Regions from separate parts of the Streptomyces sp. NPDC021224 genome, predicted to be linked through region 3. Evidence: riboswitches for the same ligand, from Rfam matches in the RefSeq annotation. Region 3 holds a riboswitch; each other region holds the start of a gene.
What was found. A riboswitch is a leader RNA that binds a small molecule or an ion and turns the genes downstream of it on or off. The one in region 3 is predicted to bind cobalamin.
Positions count from the first base shown of each region.

Region 1: another riboswitch for cobalamin. It lies ahead of ACH4PY_RS26110 (cobalamin biosynthesis protein); the one in region 3 lies ahead of ACH4PY_RS29220 (prenyltransferase/squalene oxidase repeat-containing protein).
Region 2: another riboswitch for cobalamin. It lies ahead of ACH4PY_RS18060 (ribonucleoside-diphosphate reductase subunit alpha); the one in region 3 lies ahead of ACH4PY_RS29220 (prenyltransferase/squalene oxidase repeat-containing protein).
Region 4: another riboswitch for cobalamin. It lies ahead of metE (5-methyltetrahydropteroyltriglutamate--homocysteine S-methyltransferase); the one in region 3 lies ahead of ACH4PY_RS29220 (prenyltransferase/squalene oxidase repeat-containing protein).

Region 1 is NZ_JBIRPW010000011.1:212,530-220,156, reverse strand. Features, by position in the region: gene ACH4PY_RS26135 (hypothetical protein) at 1-1,023, opposite strand, end outside; gene ACH4PY_RS26130 (alpha/beta hydrolase) at 1,088-2,206, opposite strand; gene ACH4PY_RS26125 (class II aldolase/adducin family protein) at 2,768-3,409, opposite strand; gene ACH4PY_RS26120 (anion permease) at 3,631-4,848, shown strand; gene ACH4PY_RS26115 (hypothetical protein) at 4,870-5,082, shown strand; cobalamin riboswitch at 5,224-5,355, shown strand; gene ACH4PY_RS26110 (cobalamin biosynthesis protein) at 5,478-6,461, shown strand; gene ACH4PY_RS26105 (cobyric acid synthase) at 6,470-7,627, shown strand, end outside.
Region 2 is NZ_JBIRPW010000006.1:335,870-343,496, reverse strand. Features, by position in the region: gene ACH4PY_RS18085 (carbohydrate ABC transporter permease) at 1-223, opposite strand, end outside; gene ACH4PY_RS18080 (extracellular solute-binding protein) at 265-1,572, opposite strand; gene ACH4PY_RS18075 (GntR family transcriptional regulator) at 1,892-2,662, shown strand; gene ACH4PY_RS18070 (DUF3311 domain-containing protein) at 2,807-3,064, shown strand; gene mctP (monocarboxylate uptake permease MctP) at 3,061-4,713, shown strand; cobalamin riboswitch at 4,913-5,064, shown strand; gene ACH4PY_RS18060 (ribonucleoside-diphosphate reductase subunit alpha) at 5,205-7,607, shown strand; gene ACH4PY_RS18055 (ribonucleotide-diphosphate reductase subunit beta) at 7,607-7,627, shown strand, end outside.
Region 3 is NZ_JBIRPW010000015.1:127,441-135,067, reverse strand. Features, by position in the region: gene ACH4PY_RS29225 (hypothetical protein) at 1-450, opposite strand, end outside; gene ACH4PY_RS29220 (prenyltransferase/squalene oxidase repeat-containing protein) at 447-4,082, opposite strand; cobalamin riboswitch at 4,191-4,338, opposite strand; cobalamin riboswitch at 4,434-4,512, shown strand; gene ACH4PY_RS29215 (MerR family transcriptional regulator) at 4,747-5,529, opposite strand; gene ACH4PY_RS29210 (potassium transporter Kup) at 5,600-7,573, opposite strand.
Region 4 is NZ_JBIRPW010000016.1:132,396-140,022, reverse strand. Features, by position in the region: gene ACH4PY_RS30075 (hydrolase) at 1-51, opposite strand, end outside; gene ACH4PY_RS30070 (NAD-dependent epimerase/dehydratase family protein) at 247-1,233, shown strand; gene ACH4PY_RS30065 (MmcQ/YjbR family DNA-binding protein) at 1,378-1,758, shown strand; gene ACH4PY_RS30060 (alpha/beta fold hydrolase) at 1,930-2,757, shown strand; gene ACH4PY_RS30055 (NAD(P)/FAD-dependent oxidoreductase) at 2,832-4,079, shown strand; gene ACH4PY_RS30050 (hypothetical protein) at 4,090-4,503, opposite strand; cobalamin riboswitch at 4,594-4,815, shown strand; gene metE (5-methyltetrahydropteroyltriglutamate--homocysteine S-methyltransferase) at 4,984-7,299, shown strand; gene yicI (alpha-xylosidase) at 7,390-7,627, opposite strand, start outside.

The DNA.
Region 1 (7,627 bases), on a different contig from region 3:
CCGCACCGCGGGCTCCGCGGGGTCGCCGACGACCCGCAGCGCCTCGAAGGCGAGGCCGCGCAGCAGCGCGTCGTCGCCGCGGGCGGTGTCGAGGAGTTCGGCGACGGCGGGCGCGACGGGGCGCGCGGCGAGCCAGGCGCGGTACTCCGCGCGGGCGGGGCCGGGCGAGAGCCGCGAGCAGGCCCGCAGCATGGTCGGGGCGGACTGCTCCATGTGCCCGGCGGGCCCCTGCGCGGCGACGCAGATCTGTTCCAGCTTGACCCACACCGCCCAGCTGCCCAGCGGGGTGAGGGCGACCTCGTCGGGGCGGGCGGGGTCGCGCGGCTGGAGCGCTCCCACGCGGGCGACGGCGTCGAGCGTCCAGTCGAGCAGCGTCGGCAGCGGGTCGCCGGCGCCGTCGGCGGGCGGTTCGTGGCGTTCGGTGCGCAGTTCGGCGACGCGCTGGCGCAGCAGGTCCAGCAGCGTGTCGATCGGGACGGGCCCGTTGGACAGGTGCAGGAAGGACAGCAACTGCGGCGCGGCCTCTATGACTTCGGCGACCAGCGCCGGGTCGGGGCCGGTGCGGTCGCCGGGCAGGAACGGGTGGGCGAGCGACCACGCGTCGAAGAGCGCGACCCAGCCGCGCAGCACCGCCGTGTCGTCGCTGTCCCACGCCCGCAGCCGCCAGCCGGGCACCGCGGCCCCGCCGTGCAGTTCGATGAGGCCGGACAGCCGGGCGTGGTCCCACGCGGTGCGGATCAGCCGGGGTGTCAGGCCCAGGTCGGCGGCGGCGCGGTCGAGCGCTTCCGCGGAGAGTATGCCGGTCGGTCCCGCGGTGCCGGGGCCGGTGCCCGCCCAGCGCGCGAGCCGTACGGCGGCGCCGAGTTCGGCGCGGGCGAGCCGGGCGAGGTCCGGCAGCGGAGGCGTGCCTTCGGGGGGACGGGCAGGCCGCGACCTGCGCGTTGTCGCGGTCCTGCGGGCCGCGGTGAGCGGCCGCCGGGGGACGAGGCGGAGCGGAGTGTCTCGCGGGCTACGGGACGTCACTTGAGCAGTCTCGTACGAGCGGGCCCAGATTCCCAATCGGGCGCGGATTCACGCACTGACGCGCTCACATGAGCGGGGTGAGGAAGCGCCGCAGCGTCTCCTCGTACCCGGCCGGGTCGGCGTTCCACATCGCGCCGTGCTGGGCGCCGCGCACCGTGTGCAGCAGCACCGACTCCGGGTGCCGGGCGGCGAGTTCACGGGAGGCGTCCCAGGGGGCGACGGTGTCGTCGGGGCCGTGGAAGATCAGCGTCGGGACGGTCGGCGGCGCGGGGTCGGCCGGGGCCGTGCCCTCGCGCAGCGGCTGCACCCGGCGGCCCTCGGCCGCGCGCACCGCGAGCTGGGTCAGCGGGGCGGGCAGGCCGTGCGACTGCGCGGCCGCGGACACCGTGGCCCGCCAGTCCAGCACGGGCGAGTCCAGGACGAGTCCGGCGACCCTGGCCCGTACGGCGGACAGCCGCTGCGCGTGCAGCGCCATCGTCGCGCCCACCGACCAGCCGTACAGCACGAGGCGCTCGGCGCCGTACTCGACGGCGTAGCGCATGGCCGCGTCCAGGTCGCGCCACTCGGTACGGCCGAGGTGGCCGATGCCGTCCGCGGGCCGCGGGGCGTCCGGGTCGCCGCGGTAGCCCAGCACCAGCTGGGTGAAACGGTGGTGGTGCAGCGTCGGCAGGACGTTCATGGCCTGCTCGCGGGTCGTGCCCAGGCCGTGCACGGTGATCACCCAGGTGCTGCGGGCGCCTGGCAGGTACCAGGCGGGCAGCGGGCCGAGTTCGCCCGGCACGGCGACCTCGGTGAAGTCCAGGCCGAGCGCGGTCCGCGGGTTGCCGCTGTGCACCTGTGGGGTGAGGCGGACGGCCGTGCCCTGGTCGAGGGAGCCGTGCGGGACGGCGAGCAGTTTGCGGGTCACCGCGTAGGCGGTGCCGTCCACGACGTCGCCCGCGATGGCGTGCAGGCCGTTGTCCGCGGTGAGGCCGTACACGCCGCGGCGCGCGGAGGAGGCCGTGCGGGTGAGGGTGACGCGGTCCTCCGTGACCGCGTGCACGGTGACCGCGCCCTCCGGGGCGGGGCCCTCGGCGGGCGGCCGCAGGGCGAAACGGGAGCCGTACCGGCCGGCCACCACGAGGGCGGCGGTGCCGGCACCCAGCACGGTCGTGGCTGTCGCCACGGCGGTTCTCAGTCGCATCCCGTCCAGTGTCGCGCGGGCCCACGCACCCGGCCATCCGAGAGCCCTCCCCGGGTGACCCGGCCTCGCCCTTGAGCTGCCACTAGCGGTGGCCGGTCGCCATCGCCCCGGCGGGGGCCGGCCGCTCCGTTCTCCCCCAGGCTCCGCCCGGGAGGTGCCCCCACGCGCCCCTGGGTGAGTGCCACTTCCGGTCGCGGGTCGCCATTCCCCCGGCGGGGGCCGGCCGCTCCGTTCTCCCCCAGGCTCCGCCCGGGAGGTGCTCCCACGCGCCCCTAAGTGAGTGCCACTTCCGGTCGCGGGTCGCCATTCCCCCGGCGGGGGCTGAGCGCTTCGTTCTCCCCCAGGCTCCGCCCGGGAGGTGCTCCCACGCGCCCCTGGGGGTTGCCCTCGCTGCGCAGGGTGGGCGTTTTCAGGGGCGCGGGGAACTGCGCGGCCAGGCTCCACGCGCGGACGATCGCGAGAAGCACCCCCCGGGGCAGCCCGGGGCGAGATGGGGCGCGGGGAACTGCGTGCTCAGCCCACCAACGGGAGAAGGTCGGGGCACCCGCCGCGAGGGGCAGCTCAGTGCGGCTGGCCGTAGGCGGCGAGGGCGGCGGACGCCGCGGTGAGGTCGTCCGGGGACAGGGTGCGCGGGTGGCCCGCGGAGGAGGCGAGGAGCCAGACGCGGCTCATCCATTCGAGCTGGGCGGTGTGCTCGTAGGCGCGGGAGAGGGACGCGGCGTGCACGAGGGTGCCGTGGTTGGCCAGCAGGCACGCGGTGCGGCCCCGCAGCGCGGCGACCGCCCCGGCGGCCAGCTCGTCCGTGCCGTAGAGCGCGTAGGGCGCGACGCGTACGGGCCCGCCGAGCGCCGCGGCCATGTAGTGGACGGGCGGCAGCTCGTCCGTGAGAAGGGTCACCGCGGTGGCGTGCGGCGCGTGGGTGTGGACGATCGCGGCCGCGTCCGTGGCGCGGTAGACGGCGAGGTGGAGCGGCAGCTCGCTGGTGGGGCGCAGGTCGCCGCGCACCTGGCGCCCGTCGAGTTCGACGGCGACCGCGTCGGCGGGGCGCAGCCGGTCGTACGGCACGCCCGTGGGCGTCACGACGACGCGTTCTCCGACGCGTACGGAGACGTTGCCGGAGGTGCCGACGACGAGCCCGTCGGCGACGCTGCGGCGGGCCGTGGCGACGACCTCTTCCCATGCTTCAGCGACAGCGTCCCGCACGGTGATCCCTTCCGTTGCCGAGGCCCGGCACGGACATTGTCACCGGCCCCGCGCCCGCACAGTTGTAGCACGCTTTGTATACCGTGAGGACGATCACCCTTGGCATTCCATTCATCGTCCTGTCATGTTGGCACCACGAGTCCCCTACCAGTTCACCTCCCGTTCATGAACGGTCCGTACGGTCGGCTCGCCACTGTCCGATCGAACGATTGCCTGGGTCCATGGAACACATGACGCTCCTGATCGGAATCGTCATCGCCACCGCTCTCGCGTTCGATTTCACGAACGGTTTCCACGACACCGCGAACGCGATGGCCACGACCATCTCGACCGGCGCCCTCAAGCCCAAGACGGCGGTGGCCATGTCCGCCGCGCTGAACCTCGTCGGGGCCTTCCTGTCCGTCGAGGTCGCCAAGACCATCTCCGGCGGCATCATCGACGAGTCCGCCGGCGTCAGACCGCAGATGATCTTCGCGGCGCTGGTCGGCGCGATCGTCTGGAACATGCTGACCTGGCTGGCCGGGCTGCCCTCCAGCTCCTCGCACGCGCTGTTCGGCGGACTGATCGGCGCGACGCTGGTCGCGGTCGGACGGCACGGCGTGCACGGCGACGCCGTGGTCATGAAGGTCCTGATACCGGCGCTCGCCGCCCCCTTCGTGGCGGGCCTCGCCGCCTTCGCCGCGACGCGGCTGAGCTACCGGCTGGACCGCAAGGCCGACCCGCGGGCGACGGCGAAGGGCTACCGCGCCGGGCAGATCGCCTCGGCCGGGCTCGTCTCGCTCGCGCACGGCACCAACGACGCGCAGAAGACGATGGGCGTGATCACTCTCGCGCTCATCACCGGCGGTGTCGTCGCCCCGCACTCCGACCCGCCGCTGTGGGTCATCGTCTCGGCGGGCGCGGCCATCGCGCTGGGCACGTACATCGGCGGCTGGCGGATCATCCGCACGATGGGCAAGGGCCTCACCGACATCCAGCCGCAGCAGGGCTTCGCGGCGCAGACCGGCGCCGCCGCCACCATCCTGGCCTCCTCGCACCTGGGCTTCGCGCTGTCCACCACGCAGGTGTGCTCCGGCTCGGTCATGGGCGCGGGGCTGGGCCGCAGCGGCGCGGTGGTGCGCTGGAGCACCGCGGGGCGGATGGTCGCCGCGTGGGCGCTGACGCTCCCCGCGGCCGGGCTGGTCGGCGCGGGCGCCGCGCTGCTGGCCGACCAGGGCAACTGGGGTGTGGCCGCGGTCGCCGTGCTCGGACTCGCGGTGTGCGCCGCGATCCGTACGGCGGCGCGCCGCAGGCCCGTCACGCACGCCAACGTCAACGACGAGGTCGGCGGTGACACCGCCGGTGCCGCCGAGCCGCAGGGCGCGGTCACCGCGGCCATCGCCGCCGTGATCCCGCCGCCGGCCGGCAGCCCGGCACCCGCCCCCACCGCGACGGTCTGACCCCGGTCCGAAGGAGCCCTCATGAGCATCGACTGGCACGCCCTCGGCACTGTCCTGGTCGTCACCCTGCTGTCCACCGTCGGCCTGGTCGGCGTCTTCACCCTCGGCGTGGTCGGCCTGTCCCGGCCCGCGGCCGGGCCCGGCGGCGTGGCCGCGCGCGGCGGCGCGTACGTGTGCTTCGCCGCGTGCGCGGCGGCGGTCGCGTGGGGCATCTGGCTCATCGTCGCCAAGTAGCGCCCCCTGCCCGCCGGCGCCGTCCGGCTCTCTTCCGCGACGGGGTGTGGACCTCACCACACTCCGTCGCCGCAGGTCAGGGGCAGGTTGACGCGGTCGTTGCGGGCGTGGTGGACTGCCGGATGCCATAACGGCGGCAGGAGAGGAAGTCCGGTGCGAATCCGGCGCGGTCCCGCCACTGTCACCGGGGAGTGCACTCCCGAACCCGTACGTCACGGCCGGTTCACCGGCTGGAAGACCCGGGAGTGCGTAGATCCGGGAGCCAGGAGACTCTCACCGCCGGTCACGTCGAACCAGGGCGCGGACCCTGAGTGAGGACAACAGCCATGCCCGGCGCCACTCCCCCACCCCCTCCCACCGCCACCGCCCCGCGAGGTGTGACGGCGGTCTGAGCCATGCGTGCCGACCGCACCTACGCGTACGGCGCCGCACTCGGCTTCCTCGGCGATCTCGTCGCGGGCGACCCGCGCCGCGGCCACCCGGTCGCGGCCTTCGGGCGCGCGGCGGGAGCGCTGGAGCGCCGGCTGTGGCGCGACGACCGACTCACCGGCGCCCTGTACACGGCGCTGTGCGCCGGGGCCGCCGCCTCCGCCGCCGGGCTCGCCGCGCGTGCCGCCCGCCGCTCCCCCGCGGCCTCCACCGCGCTGGCCGCGGCCTGCACCTGGGCCGTCCTCGGCGGCACCTCGCTGGCGCGCGAGGCGCGCGCGATCGGCGCCGCGCTGGAAGCCGGGGACCTCGACGCGGCACGGGCCCGGCTGCCGCACCTGTGCGGGCGCGACCCGCAGCACCTGGACGCCGCCGGGATCGCCCGCGCGGTCGTCGAGTCCGTCGCCGAGAACACCTCGGACGCGGTCGTCGGCGCCCTGGTGTGGGGCGCGGCCGCAGGTCCCGCCGGGCTCGCCGGATTCCGCGCCGCCAACACGCTGGACGCGATGGTGGGCCACCGCTCCCCGCGCCACCTCCGGTTCGGCTGGGCCTCGGCCCGGCTCGACGACGTGGTGGGATGGCCCGGCGCCCGCCTCACCGCGGCGCTCGCCGTCCTCGCGGGCCCGCACCCGCGCGACGCCCGGCGCACCTGGCGGCGTGACGCCGCCGCCCACCCGAGCCCCAACGCGGGCCCGGTGGAGGCCGCCTTCGCCGGTGCCCTCCGTGTCCGGCTGGGCGGCACCCTCTCGTACGCGGGCCGCACCGAGCACCGCGCGGTGCTGGGTGCCGAGTTCCCGCCCCCGGCGGTGGCGGACATCGAACGGGCGATCGCCCTGTCCCGCCGGGTGTCGGCGCTGGCCGTCGCGGTGAGCGTGCTGCCGTCGCTGCTGACCGGAGACGGCGACGGCGGCGGCCCGCCGTCCGGCCGTCGCCGCCGGGGGGAGGCGTCGTGAGGGGTCTCATGGTCGCCGGGACCGCGTCCGACGCGGGCAAGAGCGTGGTCACCGCGGGGATATGCCGCTTCCTGGTGCGGCAGGGCCTGCGGGTCGCCCCGTTCAAGGGGCAGAACATGTCGCTCAACTCCTTCGTCACGCGGGACGGCGCGGAGATCGGGCGGGCGCAGGCCGTGCAGGCGCAGGCGGCGCGCGTGGAGCCGTCCGCGCTGATGAACCCGGTGCTGCTCAAGCCGGGTGGCGACCGCAGCAGCCAGGTGGTGCTGCTGGGGAAGCCGGTGGGCGAGATGTCGGCCCGCGGCTACCACGGTGCCGGCGGTTTCCAGGGCGGGCTGGTGGACGTCGTCGCCGACTGCCTGGCGCAGCTGGGGCGTTCGTACGACGCGGTGATCTGCGAGGGCGCCGGGAGCCCCGCGGAGATCAACCTGCGGCGTACCGACATCGTCAACCTGGGCCTGGCGCGCCGCGCGGGGCTGCCCGCGCTGCTGGTGGGCGACATCGACCGAGGCGGCGTCTTCGCCGCGTTCTTCGGCACGACCGCGCTGCTGCCGCCCGAGGAGCAGGCGCTCGTCGCGGGCTACGTGGTGAACAAGTTCCGGGGCGACGTGACGCTGCTGGAGCCGGGCCTGGAGATGCTGCGCGGGCTGACCGGCCGCCCGACGCTGGGCGTGCTGCCGTACGCGCGCGGCCTGGACATCGACGAGGAGGACGGCCTGCACGTCCGCGAGCACGCGGCGGGCGAGCCGTACGGGCACGAAACGCTGCGGGTCGCGGTCGTGCCGCTGCCGCTGATGTCGAACTTCACGGACCTGGACGCGCTCGCCGCCGAGCCCGGTGTGGAGGTGCGCTTCACCGACCGGCCCACGGAGGTGGCCGCCGCCGACCTGGTGGTGCTGCCGGGCACCCGCGGCACCGTGCGGGCGCTGGAGTGGCTGCGCGGGCGGGGCCTGGCGGCGGCGGTGGAGCGCCGCGCGGCGGCGGGCCGCCCGGTGCTGGGCATCTGCGGCGGCTTCCAGATCCTCGCCGAACGCATCGAGGACGACGTCGAGTCGAAGGCCGGTACGGTCCGCGGCCTCGGACTGCTGCCCGCCCGGATCCGCTTCGCCGCCGCCAAGACGCTGGCCCGGCCCGCCGGTTCGGCGTACGGCGAGCCCGTCGAGGGCTAC
Region 2 (7,627 bases), on a different contig from region 3:
TGTAGTCCTGGAAGGACAGGACGCCCAGCTTGATCAGCGGGTAGCCCAGCACCAGCACCAGCACGAGGAGGCAGGGTGCCAGCAGCAGCCAGGGGGTCAGCGCCCGGCTGATGTGGACCCGGCGACCGCGTGCGGCGCGGCGTCTCCCGGGGCCGTGCCCGGGAGGTGATGAGTGCCGCCGTGGCGGCGGCACCTTGGTGGTGGTGGTCTCGGCGGCACTCATCACGTGCTCCTCAGCGGTCCTGGTCTACGTTGCGAGGATGGTCAGTTCTTGACGTTGAGGACCTTGTCCATGGCCGCGTCAGCCGTCTTGGCCGCGTCCTGGACGGAGGCCTTGCCGGTGGCGATGTTCTGCAGCATGGTCTGGAGGGTCTGCGCCTTCTCCACGGTGCCCCAGCCGGGCGCGGTCGGAACGAACCAGCTCGAACCCGCGGCGGTCGCGGTGACCGCGGAGGCCGGGTCGCTCTTCAGCGTCTCCAGCTGCGTGTTGTTGTTCGGCAGGTTGCCCTTGCTCATGAGGACCTTCTGGCCCGCGGTGTTCGTGAAGTCGTTGATCCACTCGGCCGCCAGGTCGGCGTTCTTCGACTTCGTGGGGATCGCCAGGTCCGAGCCGCCGAGGAAGACCGGCAGGTTCTTGCCGGACGGGCCCGGCATGACGAAGTTCTCCAGGTTGTCCTTGAGCTTGCCGCCGGTCTTGTCGAACTTCGGGTCGGCCGCGGACGGGCCCTCCCAGCCGGGGGCGAAGATCAGGTCGGACTTGCCCTGGCCGTAGACGATGTAGCGGTCCGACTCGTCCTTGGTGAGGTCGCCGTGCATGTACTTGCCCATGGCGTCCTTCCAGGCGGTGAGGCCCTGGATGGCCTGCGGGCTCTCCAGCGAGCCCTTCCACTGGCCGCCCTCGTTGGTGGCGATGGCGCCGCCCGCGTCGTAGACGAAGGACATGGCCGCGTACCAGTCACGGGAGGGCTGGTACCAGGCGTTGAACTTCGCGCCCTGCTTGGACTGGATCTTGTCCAGGTCCTGCGTCAGCTCGGTCCAGTTCTTCGGGGTGGCCTTGATGCCGGACGCGGCGGCGATGTCCTTGCGCCACGTGGCGATGCGGGCGGCGGCGTAGTAGGGCACGCCGTACGTCTTGCCGTCGTAGCTGACGGACTGCTTGAGGGCGTCCAGCCACTGGGCGGAGTTGTCGAACTTCGACGGGTCGACCTCGGCGAACGCGCCTTCGGCCATGTAGGGCACCATCTCGGAGTTGCCCATCTCCACGACGTCGGGCGCCTTGTCGGTGGCGAGCACGGCGTCCAGCTTGGCATTCTTGTCCGGCCAGGCGTAGTACTCGTGCTTGACCTTCAGACCCGGGTGCTTCGCGGTGAGGGCGTCGTCAGCCGTCTTGATCAGTTCCGGCCAGTTGTGCTGCGCGTCCACCGTCAGCCAGACGGTGATCGACGACGCGCTGGACCCCTTGTCGCCCCCCGACGACGAGGCCTTGTTGTCGTCCTTCTTGTCCGATCCACATGCCGCGATACCGACGATCATGGTCGCGACGCCGATCGCCGCGATGAGCTTGCGCTTCACGCCACCCTCCTCAGGATGCCCGAAACTCCCCCCACCGCCGGAAATGCCGGACTCCGCGTACGCCGCGGAGTCCGATACTTGCTCGTGGGTCTGGGATTTGGTCGTTAATGGTTTAGACCAGTACCGGGAGCTTGGCCTAGACCTTTAGGGGTGTCAAGGGTGTATAAGAACACCCGTCGGGTCTGTTATCGGACCGACACCTGAGGGGGACCAGGACCCCGCCGCCTCTCTCCCGCGGAGCCGCGCGTGCCACCATGTGAGCCGCGATCAACGGAGGAGCCGGACCACGGCAGCACGAGCGCAGTCGGGAGTAGACGTCATGGAGAGCGACGCGGTCACCAGTGCGGAGACGACGACGGGCGGCACCGCCGGCCGTACCGCACGGGTGCCCAAGTACTACCGGCTCAAGCGCCATCTGCTGGACATCACCCAGACCATGCCGCCCGGCACCCCGGTCCCGCCCGAACGCACCCTCGCCACCGAGTTCGACACCTCCCGTACCACCGTCCGGCAGGCCCTCCAGGAGCTCGTCGTCGAGGGCCGGCTGGAGCGTATCCAGGGCAAGGGCACCTTCGTGGCCAAGCCCAAGGTCTCGCAGGCGCTGCAACTGACCTCCTACACCGAGGACATGCGCGCCCAGGGCCTCGAACCCACCTCCCAGCTGCTGGACATCGGCTACATCACCGCCGACGACCGGCTCGCCGGACTGCTGGACATGAAGGCCGGCGGCCGCGTGCTGCGCATCGAGCGGCTGCGGCTCGCCAACTCCGAGCCGATGGCCATCGAGACCACCCACCTGTCCGCCAAGCGCTTCCCGGCGCTGCGCCGCAGCCTCGCCAAGTACACCTCGCTCTACACCGCGCTGGCCGAGGTCTACGACGTCCGGCTCGCCGAGGCCGAGGAGACCATCGAGACGTCGCTGGCGACCCCGCGCGAGGCCGGACTGCTGGGCACCGACGTGGGCCTGCCGATGCTGATGCTCTCCCGGCACTCGATCGACACCACGGGTGAACCGGTCGAGTGGGTGCGCTCGGTCTACCGCGGCGACCGGTACAAGTTCGTGGCCCGCCTCAGCCGCCCGACCGACTGACACAGGTGCCCCTACCGGTGCTTTCCGGTCACCCGCGCGGCTGACCTGGGAAGGAATCCGTGCACGGGTAGTGACTGCCGACGCTAGCCTCCCCTAGATTTCCTGGCCATTACACGCTGCTCTAGGGGACGGGAGCACCAGCACATGTCACAAGCACCACCGGACCCACGGCCACCGGTCGTCACCCCCACCCGGGTCGTCGCCGCGCTGTGCCTGCTCGCACCGTTCGTCGCCCTGCTGTGGGTGGACTCGTACGCCCGCACGACGCCGGCCTTCATCGGCATCCCGTTCTTCTACTGGTACCAGATGGCCTGGGTGCCGGTGGCGGCCGCGCTCACCTTCACCGCCTACGTGCTCGTACGGCGCGAGGAGCGCGCCCGCAAGGGGGGTGAGGACGCGTGAAGGACGGCGTCAACGGCGTCGCGCTCGGCGTCTTCATCTTCTTCTTCCTGGCCGTCACCGTGCTCGGCTTCTTCGCCGCGCGCTGGCGGCGCGCCGCGAATCCGCTGCACCTGGACGAATGGGGCCTGGGCGGACGCAGTTTCGGAACCTGGGTGACCTGGTTCCTGCTCGGCGGCGACCTGTACACCGCGTACACCTTCGTCGCCGTGCCCGCCGCGATCTTCGCGGGCGGCGCCGCGGGCTTCTTCGCGGTGCCCTACACGATCATCACCTACCCGCTGGTCTTCCTCTTCCTGCCGCGGCTGTGGTCGGTCTCGCGCCGGCACGGCTACGTCACCTCCTCGGACTTCATCCGCGGACGGTTCGGCTCCAAGAGCCTGTCGGTGGCCGTCGCCATCACCGGCATCATCGCCACGATGCCCTACATCGCCCTCCAACTGGTCGGCATCCAGGCCGTCCTGGACGTCATGGGCGTGGGCGGCAGCGACGGCACCAACTGGTTCCTCAAGGACCTGCCGCTGCTCATCGCCTTCGGCGTGCTCGCCGCCTACACGTACTCCTCCGGGCTGCGCGCGCCCGCGCTCATCGCGTTCGTCAAGGACGCGCTGATCTACATCGTGATAGCGGTCGCCATCATCTACATCCCGTACAAACTGGGCGGCTTCGACGACATCTTCCGCAAGGCCGGCGACGCCTACGCCGTCACGAACAAGCAGGGCGTCCCCCGCGGCTCCCTGGTGACCGGCCCGAAGGCCCAGTGGGCGTACGCCACGCTCGCGATGGGCTCGGCGATGGCCCTCTTCCTCTACCCGCACTCGATCACCGCCGTGCTGTCCGGCAAGAGCCGCGACACCATCCGCCGCAACACCACGATCCTGCCGCTGTACTCCCTCATGCTCGGCCTGCTGGCGCTGCTCGGCTTCATGGCCATCGCGGACGGCGTCGGCGCGGGCAACCCGAAGTACAACAACCAGCTGGCCATCCCGCAGCTGTTCGAGAACATCTTCCCGTCGTGGTTCGCGGGCGTCGCCTTCGCCGCGATCGGCATCGGCGCGCTCGTCCCCGCGGCCATCATGTCCATCGCCGCGGCGAACCTGTTCACCCGCAACATCTACAAGGACCTCATCAAGCCGGACGCCACCCCCGCGCAGGAGACCGCGGTCTCCAAGGCCGTCTCACTCGTGGTCAAGGTCGGCGCGCTGGTCTTCGTCCTCACCATGGACAAAACCGTCGCCATCAACTTCCAGCTGCTGGGCGGCATCTGGATACTGCAGACCGTTCCGGCCATCGTGGGCGGCCTGTTCACCCGCTGGTTCCACCGCTGGGCCCTGCTCGCCGGCTGGGCGGCGGGCATGTTCTACGGCACGTGGAAGGCCTACGAGCAGTCCAGCCCGTCGCAGTCGCACTTCGGCGGGAACGCGGACATGATCCCGTGGATCGGTGAGAAGGGTTACATCGGCCTGACCGCGTTCGTGCTCAACGCGGCCGTCGCGATCGTCCTGACGGTCGTCCTGCGGGCCCTCAAGGCGCCTGCGGGCGCCGACGAGACCTCCCCGGCGGACTACACCGCCCAGTCCGCCCCGGAGATCCCCAGCCCCACCACGCCGCCCGACCCGGCCGTCTCCCCGGGCCTCCCCGAACCGGCGTAGGGCCCGCGCCCCTCAGGGGCGCGGGGAACTGCGCGACAAGCCCCCACCGGGGGCGCGGGTCGTCACCGGCCCGAAGGGGCAGCCCGGTCCGTGCCGGACCACCGGCCGGTGGCAGGTCGCTCGCGCAGTTCCCCGTGCCCCAGGCGCACACGGAGTACCCGGCGACACAACATGTAGCCCCGTCCAAGTGCGGCAGCACTAGATGTATGCTCAACTCCGCTGCCCGCAGGGGAAGCCGGTGCGAATCCGGCGCTGCCCCGCAACGGTGAGCTGCCGTGCCCCCATGCGCTTACGCGCAGAAAAGCGCACGGCGGCGGAGCCCGATCGCCTGCCGGCAGACGGCGTCCCGGTCGGCCGACCGCGGCGCCGCTGTGTCCGGGCCTCGTGGAGTGGGCTCAGCGGACGCGGCTCGGCATGCCCGCAGGGCGGTCGCGGCCCCCTCCGTCCCTCCCCGCGTGGCCGCCGCCGCTCACGAGGGAGACCGCATCACCGTGACCATCGCGCCAGAAGCCCCCGCAGCCCCCGCCGGTACCCCCGGTACCACCACCGGTGCGCCCGACAACGGCGACCTGCTGCGTACCCTCGTGAAGCTGTGTACCGACCTTCCCGACACCGACCCCGGCAGGGTCGCCGGTGCGGCGCTGCGGGGGCGCAGCGCGGCCGCGGACACGGCGGAGCTGCGGGTGCTGGCCACCGAGGCGGCGGCCGGGCTGATCTCGGAGGACCCGGCGTACTCGCGGCTCGCGGCGCGGCTGCTGACCGTGACGATCGCCGAGGAGGCCGCGTCGCAGGGCGCGGTGTCCTTCACGGCCTCGATCGCGGTGGGGCACCGCGAGGGCCTGGTCGCCGACCGCACCGCCGACTTCGTCACCCGGCACGCGGCCCGGCTGGACGCCCTGGTCGAGCGCGCGCTCGCCGAGGGCGCCGACGACCGCTTCGGCTACTTCGGCCTGCGCACCCTTTACACCCGCTACCTGCTGCGCCACCCGCTGACCCGCAAGGTCATCGAGACCCCGCAGCACTTCATGCTGCGGGTGGCCGCGGGGCTGGCCGAGGACGAGAGCGCCCCGGCGCTGGACGAGGTGGCCGCGCTCTACCGGCTGATGAGCGCGCTGGACTACCTGCCCAGCTCCCCCACCCTCTTCAACTCCGGTACGCGGCACCCGCAGATGTCGTCGTGCTACCTGCTGGACTCGCCGCTGGACGAGCTGGACTCGATCTACGACCGCTACCACCAGGTGGCGCGGCTCTCCAAGCACGCGGGCGGCATCGGCCTGCCCTTCTCCCGGATCCGCGCCCGCGGTTCGCTCATCCGCGGCACCAACGGGCACTCCAACGGCATCGTGCCGTTCCTGAAGACGCTGGACGCCTCGGTCGCGGCGGTGAACCAGGGCGGTCGCCGCAAGGGCGCCGCCGCCGTCTACCTGGAGACCTGGCACGCGGACGTCGAGGAGTTCCTGGAGCTGCGCGACAACACCGGTGAGGACGCCCGGCGTACGCACAACCTGAACCTGGCGCACTGGGTGCCGGACGAGTTCATGCGCCGGGTCGAGGCGGACGCCTCCTGGTCGCTGTTCTCGCCCGCCGACGTGCCGCAGCTCGTCGACCTGTGGGGCGACGACTTCGACGCCGCCTACCGCGCCGCCGAGGCCGCCGGGCTCGCCCAGCGCACCATCCCGGCCCGGGAGCTGTACGGCCGCATGATGCGCACCCTCGCGCAGACCGGCAACGGCTGGATGACGTTCAAGGACGCCGCCAACCGCACCGCCAACCAGACCGCGCTGCCCGGCCGTACCGTGCACTCGTCCAACCTGTGCACGGAGATCCTGGAGGTCACCGACGACTCCGAGACGGCGGTGTGCAACCTCGGCTCGGTCAACCTCAGCTCGTTCGTCACCGCCGACGGGGACATCGACTGGACGCGGCTGGACGAGACCGTGCACACCGCGGTGACGTTCCTGGACCGGGTCGTCGACATCAACTACTACCCGACCGAGCAGGCGGGCCGCTCCAACTCCCGCTGGCGGCCGGTGGGCCTGGGCGTGATGGGGCTCCAGGACGTCTTCTTCAAGCTGCGGCTGCCCTTCGCCTCCCCCGAGGCCCGCGCGCTGTCCACGAAGATCGCCGAGCGCGTCATGCTGGCCGCCTACGAGGCGTCCTGCGACCTCGCCGAGCGGCACGGCCCGCTGCCCGCCTGGGCCGAGACCCGGGCCGCCGCGGGCGTGCTGCACCCGGACCACTACGACACCGCCACCGTGTGGCCCGAGCGCTGGGCGGCGCTGCGCGAGCGCGTCGCGGCGCACGGCATGCGCAACGCGCTGCTGCTGGCCATCGCCCCGACCGCGACCATCGCCTCGATCGCCGGCTCCTACGAGTGCATCGAGCCGCAGGTCTCCAACCTCTTCAAGCGCGAGACGCTGTCCGGCGAGTTCCTCCAGGTCAACTCCTACCTGGTGGCCGACCTCAAGCGGCTCGGCGTGTGGGACGAGCAGACCCGCGAGGCGCTGCGCGACTCCTCCGGCAGCGTCCAGGGCTTCAGCTGGATCCCGGCCGAGGTGCGCGAGCTGTACCGCACCGCGTGGGAGCTGCCGCAGCGCGCCCTCATCGACATGGCCGCGGCCCGCACCCCGTACCTGGACCAGAGCCAGTCGCTGAACCTGTTCATGGAGACGCCCACCATCGGCAAGCTCTCCTCGATGTACGCCTACGCCTGGAAGCAGGGCCTGAAGACCACGTACTACCTGCGCTCGCGCCCGGCGACCCGGATCGCCCGCGCCGCGCAGGGCTCCGCCCCCGCCTCCGTCCCCGTACCCGCTCCCGCATCCGCCGCCGCGGCCGCCGACGCCGTCGCGTGCTCCCTGGAAAACCCCGAGTCCTGCGAGGCCTGCCAGTAATGACCAGCACCACCCCCACG
Region 3 (7,627 bases):
GGCGGCGCCCAGCCGGCCGTAGGACCAGGTGCTCTGCCCCGGGCCGGCGTACCAGTAGGACCAGTACGCGGTGGTCGGCGGGGTCACCACGCACGCCTCGTCCTTGGGCGTCGGGTACTGCGTGCCGCCCTTGTACCCGGAGTAGCCGATACGGCAGACGAAGGCCGGGCCGTCGTGCTGCGTACCGGTGGTGGCCCAACCGCCCTGGTTGAGCAGGGCGTAGCCGGTCGTGGGTGTGGTGCCGCACGAGCGCAGCAGCGGGCCGCCCCACTTGCGGAAGTCCACCGCGAGGACGACACCCTTGGTGGTCGTGCACGCGCTCATGGGCTGCGCGGTGGCGGACGCGGGGGCCGCGCCCATGGTCAGCCCGCCTCCGACGAGGGCGGCGAGCAGACCGAGGACGGCGAGCAGACGCGGTACGAGGGTGCGGGCCCGCTGTGCCGGGCTCATCGGTGGCTCCCCGGCTGACGCGCCGCCGCGTTCCTGCGCCGCACGCCGGTGAGCACGCCGCCCGCCGCGAGCAGCAGCGCGGCCAGGCCCGCCGCCGCGAGCACGCTCGTACCGGTCGCGGCGAGGGAGCCGCCGCCGGAGCCGTCGGCCTGCGTGCCGCCGTCGGTACCGCCGTCCGTGCCGCCGGAGGCGTGGTCGCCGCCCGACGGGGTGATGTGCGCGAGCGCGTGGGTGAGGGTGGTCAGCGGGGTGCCGGCCAGGGCCGGGACCGCCTGGGTGGTGGAGCGGACGTCGGAGTCCCCGGCGGCGTCGGTGACGCGGAAGCCGCCGTCCTTGTTCTGCGCGACGAGCAGGAACTCCTGCCCGGTGCGGGCCTGTTCGGGCCGGACCTTGTCGGTGGCGAGCAGCGCCTGCACGGCGAGCGCCGTGGAGTTGCTGCTCAGGCCCGCGGCGCCCTGGTAACCGCCGTTCTTCTGCTGCGCCTTGACGAGGTAGGCGCGCGCCTTGGCGAGGGCGTCGGCGTGGTCGGGCAGCAGGGCGAGGGCCTGGGCCGCGTAGCCGGTGGTGTCCACGTCGGAGGTGCACTCGGCGCCGGGTGCGAGGAGCGGCGAGGAGAAGCCGCCGTCCGCGCACTGGAGCTGGAGCAGCCGGTCCGCCGCCGCGGACGGCACGGTGACGCCGCCGCGGGAGAGGGCGATCACACCGAGGGCCTGCGAGACCGTGGAGTAGGCCTGACCGAAGTCGCCGGGCGCGGTGCAGCTGCCGTCCGAGGCCGCCGCGGTGCACAGGTGGGCGGTGAGGGTGGTGAGCAGGTCGAAGCCGCCGAACGCGCGCGGGTCCTGGCCCATGACCTCGGCGAGCAGGGCGAGTTTGGCGGCCGCGCCGCTGTACGGGCCCGGGTAGGCGGACGTGCCTGCCGGGTCGGCGTAGTCGGCGACGTGGCCGGCGAGGTAGCCCGTGACCGCGGTCAGGGCCTTGTCCTGGCCGCCGGTGGAGGCGAGGGCGAGGGCGAGGTCGGCGGTCTGGCCGTAGTCGGGACCGTAGTCGTTGGCGAGGTGGTCGCCGCCCTTGAGCTGCGCCACCAGGTACGCCGACCCGGCCGCCGCGGCCTTCTGGTCCCCGACGTCACGCAGCAGCCGGCCGAGGGACGTCCCCCCGGCGCCGCCCACCGCCTGGGTCGAGGCGCGCAGGTCCGACTCCTCCTGGCCGGTGTCGGCGCCGGCCCGGAAGCCGCCGTCCCTGTTCTGTTGACCCGCCAGGAAGGCGCGGGCCGCGGCGATCTGCCCGGCGTACCGGGTGCCCTGCAGGGCCAGGCCCTGGATCGCGAGCGCGGCGGAGTTGGCGGAGTCCCCGGCGGCACCCGGGAAGCCGCCGTCCGTGAGCTGCTGGGCGGCCAGCCACGACGCGGCCCGGGTCACCGCGTCCGCGGCGTCCGTCCCGGGTGCGAGGTCGAGGGCCATCATGGCCGTCGCCGTGCTGTCGACCTCCTTGTCGCCCTTGGCGGGGAGGATGCCGGGCCAGGAGCCGTCCGCGTTCTGCAAGCTCTCCAGGTAGGCGATCGGTCCGGCCGCGGAGGCGGTGTCACCCGCCCGCAACTGGGCGATGACGCCGAGAGACTGTGCGACGACGGACGTGGCGTAGGCGTAGTTGCCCTTGGCCGCGCAGCCCGCGGACGGGTCGGCGGCCGTGCAGATCGTGCCCTCCAGGGCGGCGATCAGGTCGTGCCCGCCGAAGGAGCGCGGGTCGGAGCCGGTGACCTCGGCGGCGACGGCCTCCTTGGCGAGCGAGCCGCCCTGCGCGGAGGCCGTGCCGACGAGTGTCCAGCCGTCGATGTCGCGCCCGGAGGCGTCCTTGCCGTGCTGGAGGAAGCCGGTGACACCGGCGAGCGTGTCGTCGGCGCCGCCCGCGGCGGACAGCGCGAACAGGCCGTCGATGGTGAGGCCGAAGTCGGCGAAACCGCTGCCGGGGGCGGACTCGTAGTAGTGGCCGCCGACGAGGTTGTCACGGTTGACGAGATAGGCGACGCCCTTGGCCAGGTCGGGCCGGGCCGGGGCCGGGGTCTGCGTCACCGTGGGGGTGGCGCTCGGGGTGCCCGTGGTGCTCGCCGAGGGGGTCGGCCACGTGGTGGTGGGCGTGGCCGTGGTGAGGTGGTGGGTCAGCGTCGCCAGGTCGCTGCCGGTCACGGCGAGGGTGGCGGCGGTGGACGGGTAGAGGTCCGGGTCGGTGCCGGAGGGGTCGCCGGTGAAGCCGCCGGCGTCGGTCTGCCGGGCCGCCAGCCAGCCGCGCGCGGTGGCGGCCTCGTCGGTGCGGCCGAGCAGGCCCAGCGCCTGGGCGGCGGCGGCGGTGGTCGAGGTGTCACCGGCGGGGGCGCCGTCGGCGGCGGGGTAACCGCCGTCCGCGGACTGCGTCGTGACCAGGTACGCCGAGGCGGCGGCGACGGCGTCCGCGGTGCCGGTCAGGCCCTTGAGGGCGAGGACTGCCTCGGCGGTGGTGGCGGGGTCGGAGTCGCAGCGGCCGCCCGGCGCCGGCATCGAGCCGGAGAAACCGCCGTCCGCGCACTGCATGCCGGTGAGCCGGTCCACGGCCGCGGCGGGCGGGGTGACGCCGCCGCGCGACAGCGCGAGCAGCGCGAGGGCCTGGGTGTCGGGAGAGGTGGCGCCGTAGAAGTCGCCGGGGGCGGTGCAGTTGCCGAGGCTTCCCGCGACGGCCGTGCACACGTGGTCGGTGAGGTCGGCGAGCAGGTCGCGGCCCCCGACGTGGGTCGGGTCGCCGCCCAGGACCTCGGTGAGCAGCGCGAGGTCGGCGACGGCGGTCGAGCGCGGCACGGTGTCGCCGGCGTCGGGCAGCAGGTAGGCGTCGGCGTGCGCGGCCAGGTAGGCGTCGATCGCCCGCAGCGCGCCGTCCTGTCCCCCGGTCGCGGCGAGCGCGAGCCCGATCCGGACGGAGGCGGCGTAATCGACGGTGCCCGAGCCGTCGGCGACGTGGTCGCCGTCGGTGAGCCGGCCCACGAGCCAGGCGGCGGCGGCCGGCACGTCGGCGGAGGTCGTGGGCGGCGGACCGCCCGGGGAGGTGGTCGCCGGGCCGCCCGGCGCGCGTACCGAGGCCGGGGTGAAGGAGGGTCCGCCGGTGCCGGTCGCGCCGAAGACCCAGGCCTCGACCTCGCCGTCCGCCGGGTGGTCCTCGGACACCCCGAGCGGGCTGTACACCCAGGTGTCCTGGCCCGCGGGGGCGATCCAGAAGGACCAGTAGGCGTTCGCGGGGGGCGTGACCGCGCACGTCTCGTCGGCGGGCGTGGGGTGGGGGGTGCCGCCGTCGTAGCCGTCGTTGCCGATCCGGCAGATGGAGTCGGGGCCGTCGTGCGCCGTACCGGCCGTGCTGAACCCACCGTTGTGCAGCAGGTTCATGCCCGTGGTGGGGTGTGCGTCGCACCCGCGCAGCACCGGGCCGTCCCAGTGCCCGTAGTCGACCGCGACGATCGCGCCGGTCGTCGGCGTGCAGTCGCCGATCGGGTCGGCCTGCGCGGTGCCCGCGAACGGGACGAGGCCGGCGGCGCCGAACAGCGCCACCGCGGCGGTGGACAGGACGGCGGCACGCGGCAGTCCACTGCCGCGTCGCCGGAGGTTGTGAAGCACGGGTGGCCCCCCAGGTCGGCCCGGCGAGGACGGCGGACCGCGGAAGGCGCGGGCGACGGCACACTCGCGCGCGCCGGCCCGGTCGTCCGTGCCGCAGTCCTCGACGGCGTTCTGACGTTCGTCCAGCGCAGGTGTTCCGGCTCGCCCTCCGGGGGAGGGCCTACGGTTGCGGGTCAGCGCCGGACTCGGACCGGCTTCCCCTGGCTGCTGAATCGGAAATGCGTTTCATGGCATCACGCGAGGTGCTGTGACGTCAACGTCGCGCACCGTTGCCTTCACCACGTGCCCGGCGCCCGGACGCCCTCTTCTGCCGGGCGGCGCCGTCGGCCTGTCCTCCGCGAGTCGCCGCGCAGGGGGAACCCGGTCGGAACCCGGGGCTGACGCGCAACGGTAGGGGTGGGCCGCAGGGTCCGCCCGAGCCCGATCACCCGCCCGGCGACGCTGTACCTGCGGAAGCCCGACCACGCGACCGGGCGGCGACCGCCTCTGCTCCGGGCGGCCGTGACGGGCCCTCGGGCCGGGACGTGCGGCGCCCCCACCCCCAGGAGCACTTCGCATGAGCATGCGCACTCTCGCGCACCGGTCCCGTACCGCCCTCGTCGCCCTCCCGCTCGCCGCGGGCACGATGCTGCTCGCCACCGCGGCCCCGGCCGGTGCCGCTCCCTCAGACGGCGGGGGCGAAGATCTCCGCGAGCAGACCGGCGCCCTCGGCGGGGGCGCGGACCTCCAGATGCGCCCGGGGTCCGTCCAGGTGCAGGCGGAAGTCGAAGAAGGGGCAGCACCGCTGTTCCGCCGCTGCCAGACGGGTGAGCGCGGCGGCCCGTCCGGCGGGGACGGTCAGCCGCAGGCCGCCCGGCAGCGGGGCGCGGGCGGCCCCGGCGAGCAGGCGGCGCCACCGGGTGACGCGCGCGGCCATGCCTCCGCCGGACAGCGAGCACGCGACCGCGGCGGTCCGCCGGTCCCCGGCGTGCTCCCGCGCGCCCGCGGCCCCGGCGCGCGGCGACAGCCGCACGGCGACCGGCGCGGGCGGCTTGCGGCGGGCGGGTGCGGGGAAACCGCACCGCGGGTCGCAGCCGCCGTCCCGGTCCGGCAGCGCGTCCAGGTGCCCGATCGCCGCCCGCAGGGCCGCGTCGAGGTCGCGCAGCCCGGCCGCGGCGCTTTCGGCCGCGGCCAGCCGGGCGGCGATCCGCGGCCGCAGGTCCGCCTTCACCTCCCGGCAGCGGCCGCCCGCCCGCACCGCAAGCAGTTCGGCAATCTCCCCCAGCGGCAGGCCCAGTTGCTTGGCGGCGCCGATGAACGCCAGCCGCTCCAGCGCGTCCTGGCGGTAGAGCCGGTAGCCGGCGCCGGTGCGCTCGGCGGGCAGCAGGCCCTGGCGCTCGTAGAACCGCAGTGTGGTGGCGGGGACGCCGGAGCGCCGCGCCAGCTGGGAGATCCGCATCGCGTCCATGCCGCGACGGTAGGCCTTCCACCCGGCTCGAAGGTCAAGTCCGCGGCCGGGCGGACGCGGTGAGGGCCGGTCAGACCTCGATGTTGGCGCCCATGATCACCGTGCGGTCGCGGGGCAGGCCGAAATGCCCGGCGGCGTCGGCGGTGATGTAGGAGGTGGCGATGAACAGCCGTTTGCGCCACGGGCTCATGGTGGGCGCCTTGCCGCGGTGCAGCTCGATCGTGGAGAGGAAGTAGGAGGCGCCGTCGAGGTCGAGCGGCCCTTCGGTCCTGGCCGGATCGAGCACCGCGAGCGCGCCGGGCACGTCGGGCCGCTCCATGTAGCCGTACCGGGCGGTGACATGGATGATGCCGTCGTCGGTGTAGCCGAGGTCGTCGATGAGCACCCGCTCGTCGGGGGTGACCCGGGGCACGGGCTCGGTCTCGATGCACAGGATCACCACCTGCGCGTGCCGCACGTGGTTGTGCTCGACGTTGGCGCGCATGGCCAGCGGGGTGGTCCGCGGGTCCCGGTTGAGGAAGACCGCGGTGCCGGGGACCTGGCGCACCGGTGAGCGCGGGTCGCGCAGGTCGTCGACGAACTCCCGCAGCGGGCCCTCGCGCCGGGCCCGGTCGGCGGTGACGATCTCGCGGCCGCGCTGCCAGGTGGTCATGACGGTGAACGCGGTGACGCCGATCAGCAGGGGCAGCCACGCGCCGTGGACGAGCTTGGTCAGGTTCGCCGCCACGAACAGCAGGTCGACGGCGAGCAGGAGGCCCGCGCCCGCGGACAGCAGCCACACGGGGGTGTGCCACCTGGCGCGGGCCACGTAGAAGAACAGCAGCGTGGTGATGGTGATCGTGCCGGTCACCGCCATGCCGAAGGCGAAGGCCAGGGCGGTCGCGCTGCGGAAGGCGAGGACGAGGGTGAGGACCGAGGCCATCAGCAGCCAGTTGATCCACGGCACGTAGATCTGGCCGATGGCCGACTCGGAGGTGTGGGCGATCCGCAGCCGCGGCAGGTAGCCGAGCCGGGCGGCCTGCGAGGCGACCGAGTACGCGCCGGTGATGACCGCCTGGGAGGCGATCACGGTGGCCGCCGTGGCGAGGAACACCATCGGCAGCCGCCCCCAGTGCGGCACGAGCAGGAAGAACGGGCTGCTGATGTTGTGCGGGTCGGCGAGGATGAGGGCGCCCTGGCCGAAGTAGCTCAGCACGCACGCCGGGAAGACCAGGAAGACCCAGGCCCGGGTGATCGGGCGGCGGCCGAAGTGGCCCATGTCCGCGTAGAGCGCCTCGGCTCCGGTGACGGCGAGCACGACGGCGGCCAGCGAGAAGAAGGCCGTGCCGAAGTGGCCGAACAGGAAGCCCAGCGCGTAGCCGGGCGACAGCGCGCGCAGGATGCCCGGGTGGTCGGCGATGCCGGAGATCCCGCAGGCCGCGATGACCGTGAACCACACCACCATCACCGGCCCGAACACGCGGCCCACCGCCGCCGTTCCCCGGCGCTGGACCAGGAAGAGCGCCACGATGATCGCCACCGTGATCGGCACGACCGCACTGTGCAGGGACGGCTGGACGACCTTGAGCCCCTCGACGGCCGACAGCACCGAGATCGCCGGGGTGATCATGCTGTCGCCGAAGAACAGGGACGCGCCGAAGATCCCGAGCCCGGTCAGCACGGCGGCCACCCGCCGCCCCGGTAGCGCCCTCCACCGCTGCAACAGGGTGATCAGCGCCATGATGCCGCCCTCGCCGTCGTTGTCGGCGTGCATCGCCAGGAGCACATAGGTGACCGAGACGATGACCGTGACGGACCAGAACACCAGGGACACCACCCCGTAGACGTTCTGGGCCGACACCGGGACGGGATGCGGGTCGGCCGGGTCGAACAGGGTCTGGAGGGTGTAGAGCGGGCTCGTCCCGAGGTCGCCGAAGACCACGCCGAGCGCCCCGACCACCAGCGCCGGCCGGGCCGCCGCGCGCGCGGCGGATTCCGGGCCCCGGACGCCGGGCCCGGGGGGCGGGCCGTCGCCGGGCGTCCCTCCCGCTGGACGATCGGCCATGGTGGTCCTCCTCCGTACGGGCTTCGCGATCCGGGTCACTGCACCAAAGCGGAC
Region 4 (7,627 bases), on a different contig from region 3:
GGACAGGGCCGCGGCGGCGGCCCCCACGACGGCGGTACGGCGTGTCAGCACGGTGGCTCCCGGAAGCGAGACGGACCCGATATCCCTCATCCTGACCACCCCGCGCCCGCGCCCCCATCCGGCAGACCCGCCGGTCGCCCGGGGGAGAACCCGAAGGCCGTAGGGCCCCGTGCCCTACGCCCTGCGCGAATCCGCCGACGGCGAACCGGCCTGGGCGGGCGGCGGGCGCGGTGCTTGGGTGAGGGGATGGAGATCTTGGTGCTGGGCGGAACGGCGTGGCTCGGGCGCGAGCTGTCGCGGCAGGCGGTGGAGCGGGGGCACGCGGTGACGTGCCTGGCCCGCGGGGAGAGCGGGGAGGTCGCCGGGGGCGCCCGGCTGGTGGCGGCCGACCGGCGGGAGGCGGCCGCGTACGGTCCGCTGCTCGACCGGGAGTGGGACGCGGTCGTCGAGGTGTCCTGGCAGCCCGGCTTCGTGCGCGAGGCGCTCGAAGCGCTCAGCGGCCGGGCCCGGCACTGGACGTACGTCTCCTCCGTGAGCGCCTACGCCTCGCACGCCGTGCCGGGCGCCGACGAGTCCACCCCGCTGCTGGCCCCGACCGAGCGGGACGAGGTGGACAGCGCGCTCTACGGCGAGGCGAAGTCCGCCTGTGAGCGGGCGTCGGCGGCCGCGGTGGGCGACCGGCTGCTGATCGCCCGCGCCGGGCTCATCGGCGGCCCCGGCGACCGCAGCGGCCGCTCCGGCTACTGGGTGGCGCGCGCCGCCCGCGACCCGCGGGGCGCGATGCTGGTGCCCGACACGCCGGACCGGCCGACCCAGGTGGTCGACGTGCGGGATCTCGCCGCGTGGCTGCTCGACGCCGCGCAGGCCCGTACCACCGGCACCTTCGACGCGGTCGGGCCGGTCGTCCCGTTCGGCGAGTGGCTGGAGCTGTCGCGCACCGTCGGCGGGCACACCGGGCCGGTGGCCGCCGCCGGTTCGCCGTGGCTGCTGGCGAACGGCGTGGCCGAGTACATGGGGCCCGAGTCGCTGCCGATGTGGGTGGCCGAGCCGGGCTGGGAGGGGTGGTCGGCCCGCACCGGGGCCGCGGCGCGGGCCGCCGGGCTGCACCACCGTCCGCGCGCGCACCTGCTCGCCGACACGCTGGACTGGGAGCGCGCGGAGGGGCTCGACCGGCCGCGCCGCGCGGGCCTGAGCGCGGAGCGCGAGCGCGAGCTGCTGGCGGCGCTGGGCTGAGGGCGCGGGAGGGGGCGGGGCCGCGGGCGGGAACCGGCGGCCGCAGGCCCCCGGCACCGGCGGCGACCACTGTACGGGCACGCGGAGCTACCCTCCGCGCACCCGGCGCGGCCGGTGTCGGTGCCGCACGGCACACTGGCCCCCATGACACCGGACGCGCTCAAAGCCTTCTGCCTGGGACTGAACGGGGCCGCGGAGACCTTCCCCTTCACCCTGGAGACCTCGGTCTTCAAGGTCGGCGACAAGATCTTCGCGATCACCGCCCTCGACACCGAGCCGCTGAGCGTGAGTCTGAAGTGCGATCCGGAGGTGGCGCTGCAACTGCGCGCGGCCCACGCGGAGATCACCGGCGGCTGGCATCTGAACAAGCGTCACTGGAACACGGTGCGCCTGGACGGGGCGCTGCCCGACGGCCTGGTCCGCGAGATGATCGAGGACTCCTACGACCTGATCGTGTCCAAGCTCCCCCGCTCCCAGCAGCTGCGGCTGGACTGGCCCGGGGTGCGCGGGCCCGGCGGGCGCTGAAGGGGTGCCCGCCGGACCCTGTCCACCGCTCGCGTTGCGGGAGCGGCGGACAGGCGGAGCATGGGAAGGGCGGCGACCGGCGGCGAGGAGGGGCGGGGCGCGCCCGGCCCGCGAGGCGCCCGTGACGCACGCGGCGCGCGGGGGTACGTGAGCAAGCGAGAGGACGTCTTCATGCCCTACGTGACGACACGTGACGGGGTCGAGATCTTCTACAAGGACTGGGGCAAGGGCCGGCCCGTCGTCTTCATCCACGGCTGGCCGCTGAGCGGCGACGCGTGGCAGGACCAGCTCAAGGCGGTGGCCGACGCGGGCTTCCGCGGCATCGCCCACGACCGGCGCGGCCACGGGCGCTCCACCCCGGTGTTCGACGGCTACGACTTCGACACCTTCGCGGACGACCTGGACGACCTGATCACCTCCCTGGACCTGCGCGACGTCACGCTCGTGGCACACTCCATGGGCGGTGGCGAGCTGGCCCGCTACATCGGGCGGCACGGCACCGGGCGGGTCCGCTCCGCGGTCCTGCTCTCGGCCATCCCGCCGCTGATGCTCCAGGGGCCCGACAACCCCGAGGGCGTGCCGCAGAAGGTCTTCGACGAGATCAAGGCCGGCATCATCGAGGAGCGCTCGCAGTTCTGGAAGGACACCTCGGAGGGGTTCTTCAGCGCGAACCGCGAGGGCAACAAGGTCACCCAGGGCAACCGCGACGCCTTCTGGCTGATGGCGATGGACGAGACGATCGAGGGCGGTGTGGCCTGCGTCGACGCCTTCGCGTCGACCGACTTCCACGCGGACCTCGCGAAGTTCGACGTCCCGACGCTCGTCGTGCACGGCGACGACGACCAGGTCGTGCCCTTCGCGGCGACCGGCGCCAAGACGGCGAAGCTCGTCAAGGACGCCGAGCTGAAGGTCTACGAGGGCGGCTCGCACGGCATCGCCCTGGTGCCCGGCGACAAGGAGCGCTTCAACAAGGACCTGCTGGAGTTCCTGGCGAAGTGACCCCTCCCGTCCCCCGGCGCCGCGGTCCGCCCGCGCCGCCGGGGGACGGCCCGGTCCGGCGGACGGAGAGCGCGGTGACGGCGAAGGCAGCGGTGGACGTGGTGGTGGTCGGCGCCGGGCTCGCGGGGCTGGCGTGCGCGCAGGACCTGGTGGCCGCGGGGCTGCGGGTGCGGGTGCTGGAGGCGTCGGACGGCGTCGGCGGCCGGATGCGCACCGACGTGCGGGACGGCTTCCGCCTCGACCGCGGCTTCCAGGTGGTCAACCCGTCCTACCCGCAGCTGCGCCGTCGGCTGCGGGTGGGCGAGCTGGACCCGCGGCCGTTCGGCCCCGGCTTCCTGGTGCACACCCCGCGCGGCACGCTGCGCTTCGCCGATCCGACCCGCGCCCCGCGGCAGGCCGCCGACCTGCTGCCGGGCCGGCTCGGCTCGCTGCGGGACGTGTCCGCGCTGGTGATGCTGTGCGCGCGCGATCTGCTCACCCCGCCGCGGATGCTCCGGCGGGCGCCGGACCGTACGACCAGGACCGCGCTCGCCGACGCCGCGATCGGCGAGGAGATGGTGGAACGTCTGCTGCGGCCGTTCCTGTCGGGCGTGTTCCTGGAGGACGACCTTGAGACCTCCAGCCGCTACTTCCACCTGGTGTGGCGCTCGATGATGCGCGGGAGGCTGTGCCTGCCCGCGCGCGGCGTCGCCGCCGTGCCCGAGCAGCTCGCCGCGGACCTGCCCGACGGCACGGTGGAGCTGGGCGTCCCGGTGGAGCGGCTGACCGGTACGGGGGTGCTGACCGCCTACGGCAGCGAGCAGTCGGCCCGCACGGTGGTCGTCGCGACCGGGCCGGGGGCCGCGGCGGAGCTGCTGCCGGGACTCGCCGTGCCGCCGGTGCGCGCGGTCACCACGTACTACCACGCCGTCCCGCGGCCGCCGCTGGCCGAACCCACGCTGGTCGTGGACAGTGCGCGGCGGGTGCTCAACACGGTGGTGATCAGCGAGGTCGCGCCGTCGTACGCGCCGCGCGGGCGGGCGCTGGTGGCCACCTCGGTGCTGGGCGCGGACGCCCCCGAGGAGCGGGAGGCGCGGGTGCGCGGCGTGCTTGCCGAGCTGTACGGGACGGACACCGGCGGCTGGGAGCCGGTGGCCGTCTACCCGGTGCCGGAGGCGCTGCCGGCGATGCCGCCGCCCTGGCCGCTCTCCCGGAGCACGCGCCACTCCCCCGGTGTGCACGTCTGCGGCGACCACCGCGCCACCGGCTCCGTGCAGGGCGCCCTCGCCTCCGGTGCCCGTGCCGCCCGCGAGATCCTCGCCGACCGCGCGGCCGGTGGGTAGCGGCGTCCGGTCACCGGCGCCGACGGCCGTACCGGGTGTGGTGCCGCTCGTGGAAGGCGCGGGTGAGCAGGGCGTGGATGTGGTGGCCCAGTTCGTCGGGCCCGGTCAGCGGGTGCGGAAAGGGCAGCCGGGCGGTGATCCGTACCTGGGCGCGGACCCGGTCGCGTACCGGAACGGGCGCGAGGTCCGTCCACTCCAGCACCGCGGGGATGCCGACCGCCGGGCCGCGGGAGGCCTCGGCGGCGGCGCCGCTGTCCACGGGGACGGTCAGCAGCAGGGTCCCGCCGTCGAGGTCGGCGTCCACCCCGGTCAGGAAGTCCTCGTGCGCGCCGTTGGCCGTGACGGCGGCGGAGCCCGCGGCCGTCAGGATGCTGCGTACGCGCTCCGCGGCGGAGGGCTCGCACCGGTCGGCGGTCCTGGTCACACGTCCTCCTCGTTATTTAGGTAAGCCTAACCTTAATATGACATCGCTCCGGGTTGTGGACAACGGCAGCCGGAAGTTGTCCGGCGTTCTAGGCTGGGAGGTGCAACTGGTTCGCCCTGCCCGCCAGGCAGGCGCGTCGCAAGAGGGAACCCGGTGGGAATCCGGGACTGCCCCGCAGCGGTGAGTGGGAACGACCGCCGTCATACGCACTGGGTCCGGGCCGCGGACCTGGGAAGCGACGGCCAGTAGGACAACTGCCTCCCGGCAGAGTGCCCGCGAGTCCGAAGACCTGCCCGTTGCCCGTACGCGACCGATCGCGTACGGACATCCCGGTGACCTCGAGGGCGGGTCGGCGACAGACAAACGGCGGGCGGACGTACCCCTTTCGGGGGGAACTCCGGGACCGCCCGGCTGCGCCACCCTTCACGCCCCCGTCCCGTCGCCGGGATCTCAGGGATCCATCTCGTGAAGGAGATCTCCGTGACAACCAAGCCCGCAGCCGCGGCAGCACGGGCCACCGTGTACGGCTACCCCCGCCAGGGTGCCGACCGGGAACTGAAGAAGGCCGTCGAGGGCTACTGGAAGGGCCGCGTCAGCGCCGAGACGCTCGGCGGTACCGCGGCGGAACTGCGCCGGGCGAACTGGCGGCAGCTGTCCGAGGCCGGCGTCGACGAGGTGCCCACCGGCGACTTCTCGCTCTACGACCACGTCCTCGACACCAGCGTCATGGTCGGCGCGATCCCCGCGCGGCACCGCTCCGCGGTCGACGCCGACCCGCTCGACGGCTACTTCGCCATGGCCCGCGGCACGCAGGACGTCGCGCCGCTGGAGATGACGAAGTGGTTCGACACGAACTACCACTACCTGGTGCCCGAACTCGGGCCCGACACCGTCTTCACCGCCGACCCGGCCAAGCAGCTCGCCGAGTTCGGCGAGGCGCTGGCCCTGGGCCTGACCCCGCGGCCGGTGCTCGTCGGCCCCGTCACCTACCTGCTGCTGGCCAAGCCGGCGCCCGGCGCGCCCGCGGACTTCGAGCCGCTGAGCCTGCTGGACCGGCTGCTGCCCGTCTACGCCACCGTGCTCGCCGACCTGCGCGCGGCGGGCGCCGCATGGGTCCAGCTCGACGAGCCCGCCCTCGTCCAGGACCGGGACGCCGCCGAACTGGACGCCGCCGCCCGCGCCTACCGCGCGCTGGGCTCCCTCACCGACCGCCCCCAGCTGCTGGTCGCCTCCTACTTCGACCGGCTCGGCGACGCCCTGCCGGTGCTGGCCGAGGCCCCCGTCGAGGGCCTGGCCCTGGACTTCACCGGCCCGGCAGCCACCAACCTGGACGGCCTCGCGGCCGTCGGCGGCCTGCCCGGCAAGCGCCTGGTCGCGGGCGTCGTGGACGGCCGCAACATCTGGACCTGCGACCTGCGCAAGGCGCTCGCCACCCTCGGCACCCTGCTGGGCCTGGCCGACCGGGTCGACGTGGCCGCGTCCTGCTCGCTGCTGCACGTGCCGCTCGACGCCGCCGCCGAGGCCGACCTCGACCCGCGGGTGCTGCCCTGGCTCGCCTTCGCCCGGCAGAAGACCGCCGAGATCGCCACCCTCGCCGCGGGCCTGTCGCACGGCACGGACGCCGTCGCCGCCGAACTGGCCGCCAACCGCGCCGCGCTCGACTCGCGCGCGCGGTCCCCGCTCACCCGCGACCCGGCCGTCCGGGCGCGGGCCGCGGCCGTCACCGAGGCCGACACCCGGCGGACCCAGCCGTACGACGAGCGCACCGCCGCCCAGCGGGCCCGGCTGCGGCTGCCGCTGCTGCCCACCACGACCATCGGCTCCTTCCCGCAGACCGGCGACCTGCGCGCCGCCCGCGCCGACCTGCGCGGCAAGCGGATCGACACCGCCGGGTACGAGGAGCGGATGCGCGACGCGGTCCGCGAGGTCATCACCTTCCAGGAGAAGACCGGCCTGGACGTCCTGGTGCACGGCGAGCCCGAGCGCAACGACATGGTGCAGTACTTCGCCGAGCAGCTCACCGGCTACCTGGCCACCCGGCACGGCTGGGTCCAGTCCTACGGCACCCGCTACGTGCGGCCGCCGATCCTCGCCGGTGACATCTCCCGCCCCGAGCCCATGACCGTCCGCTGGACGTCCTACGCCCAGTCGCTCACCGACCGGCCGGTCAAGGGCATGCTCACCGGCCCCGTCACGATGCTCGCCTGGTCCTTCGTGCGCGACGACCAGCCGCTCGCCGACACCGCCCGGCAGGTGGCCCTGGCCCTGCGCGACGAGGTCGCCGACCTGGAGGCCGCGGGCACCGCCGTCATCCAGGTGGACGAGCCCGCGCTGCGCGAGACGCTGCCGCTGCGGTCCGCCGACCGCCCGGCGTACCTGGCCTGGGCCACCGAGGCCTTCCGGCTCACCACCGCCGGGGTGCGCGCGGACACCCAGGTCCACACGCACATGTGCTACGCGGAGTTCGGGGACATCGTCCAGGCCATCGACGACCTCGACGCGGACGTCATCAGCCTGGAGGCGGCCCGCTCCCACATGCAGGTGGCCCGGGAGCTGGCCGCGCACGGGTACCCGCGCGAGGCCGGACCGGGTGTCTACGACATCCACTCGCCGCGCGTCCCCGGCGCCGACGAGGCCGCCCGGCTGCTGCGCACCGGGCTCAGGGCCATCCCCGCCGAGCGCCTGTGGGTCAACCCGGACTGCGGTCTGAAGACCCGCGGCTGGCCCGAGACCCGCGCGTCGCTGGAGAACCTGGTGGCCGCCGCCCGCACGGTCCGCGCCGAGCTGGACGGCTGACCCCGGCCCCGCGGTGCCCGGCCCGTGCGGCCCGGGCACCGCGGGGTGCACGTCGAAGCGCTTCACCGGGCGGTGCCCGGCGCGGGTCCCTCAGCCGAGCGGCGCCGCCAGCCGCGCCGTCCCGGCCGCGCACCGGTGCAGCGTGCCGAGCGCGTGCGGCTCGCCGTGCCCGGGGGTCGAGGCGCCGGCCAGCAGCACGTTCCAGGGCAGGGCGCTGCCGGTCTCCACGACGATCCCGTCCCCGTCGCGGGTGACGGTGAAGGCGACCGGGGCCGAGCCGTCGGGCGCGGGCACCCGCGTCACGGTGGTGGCGCCGTCCGCCGGGGCG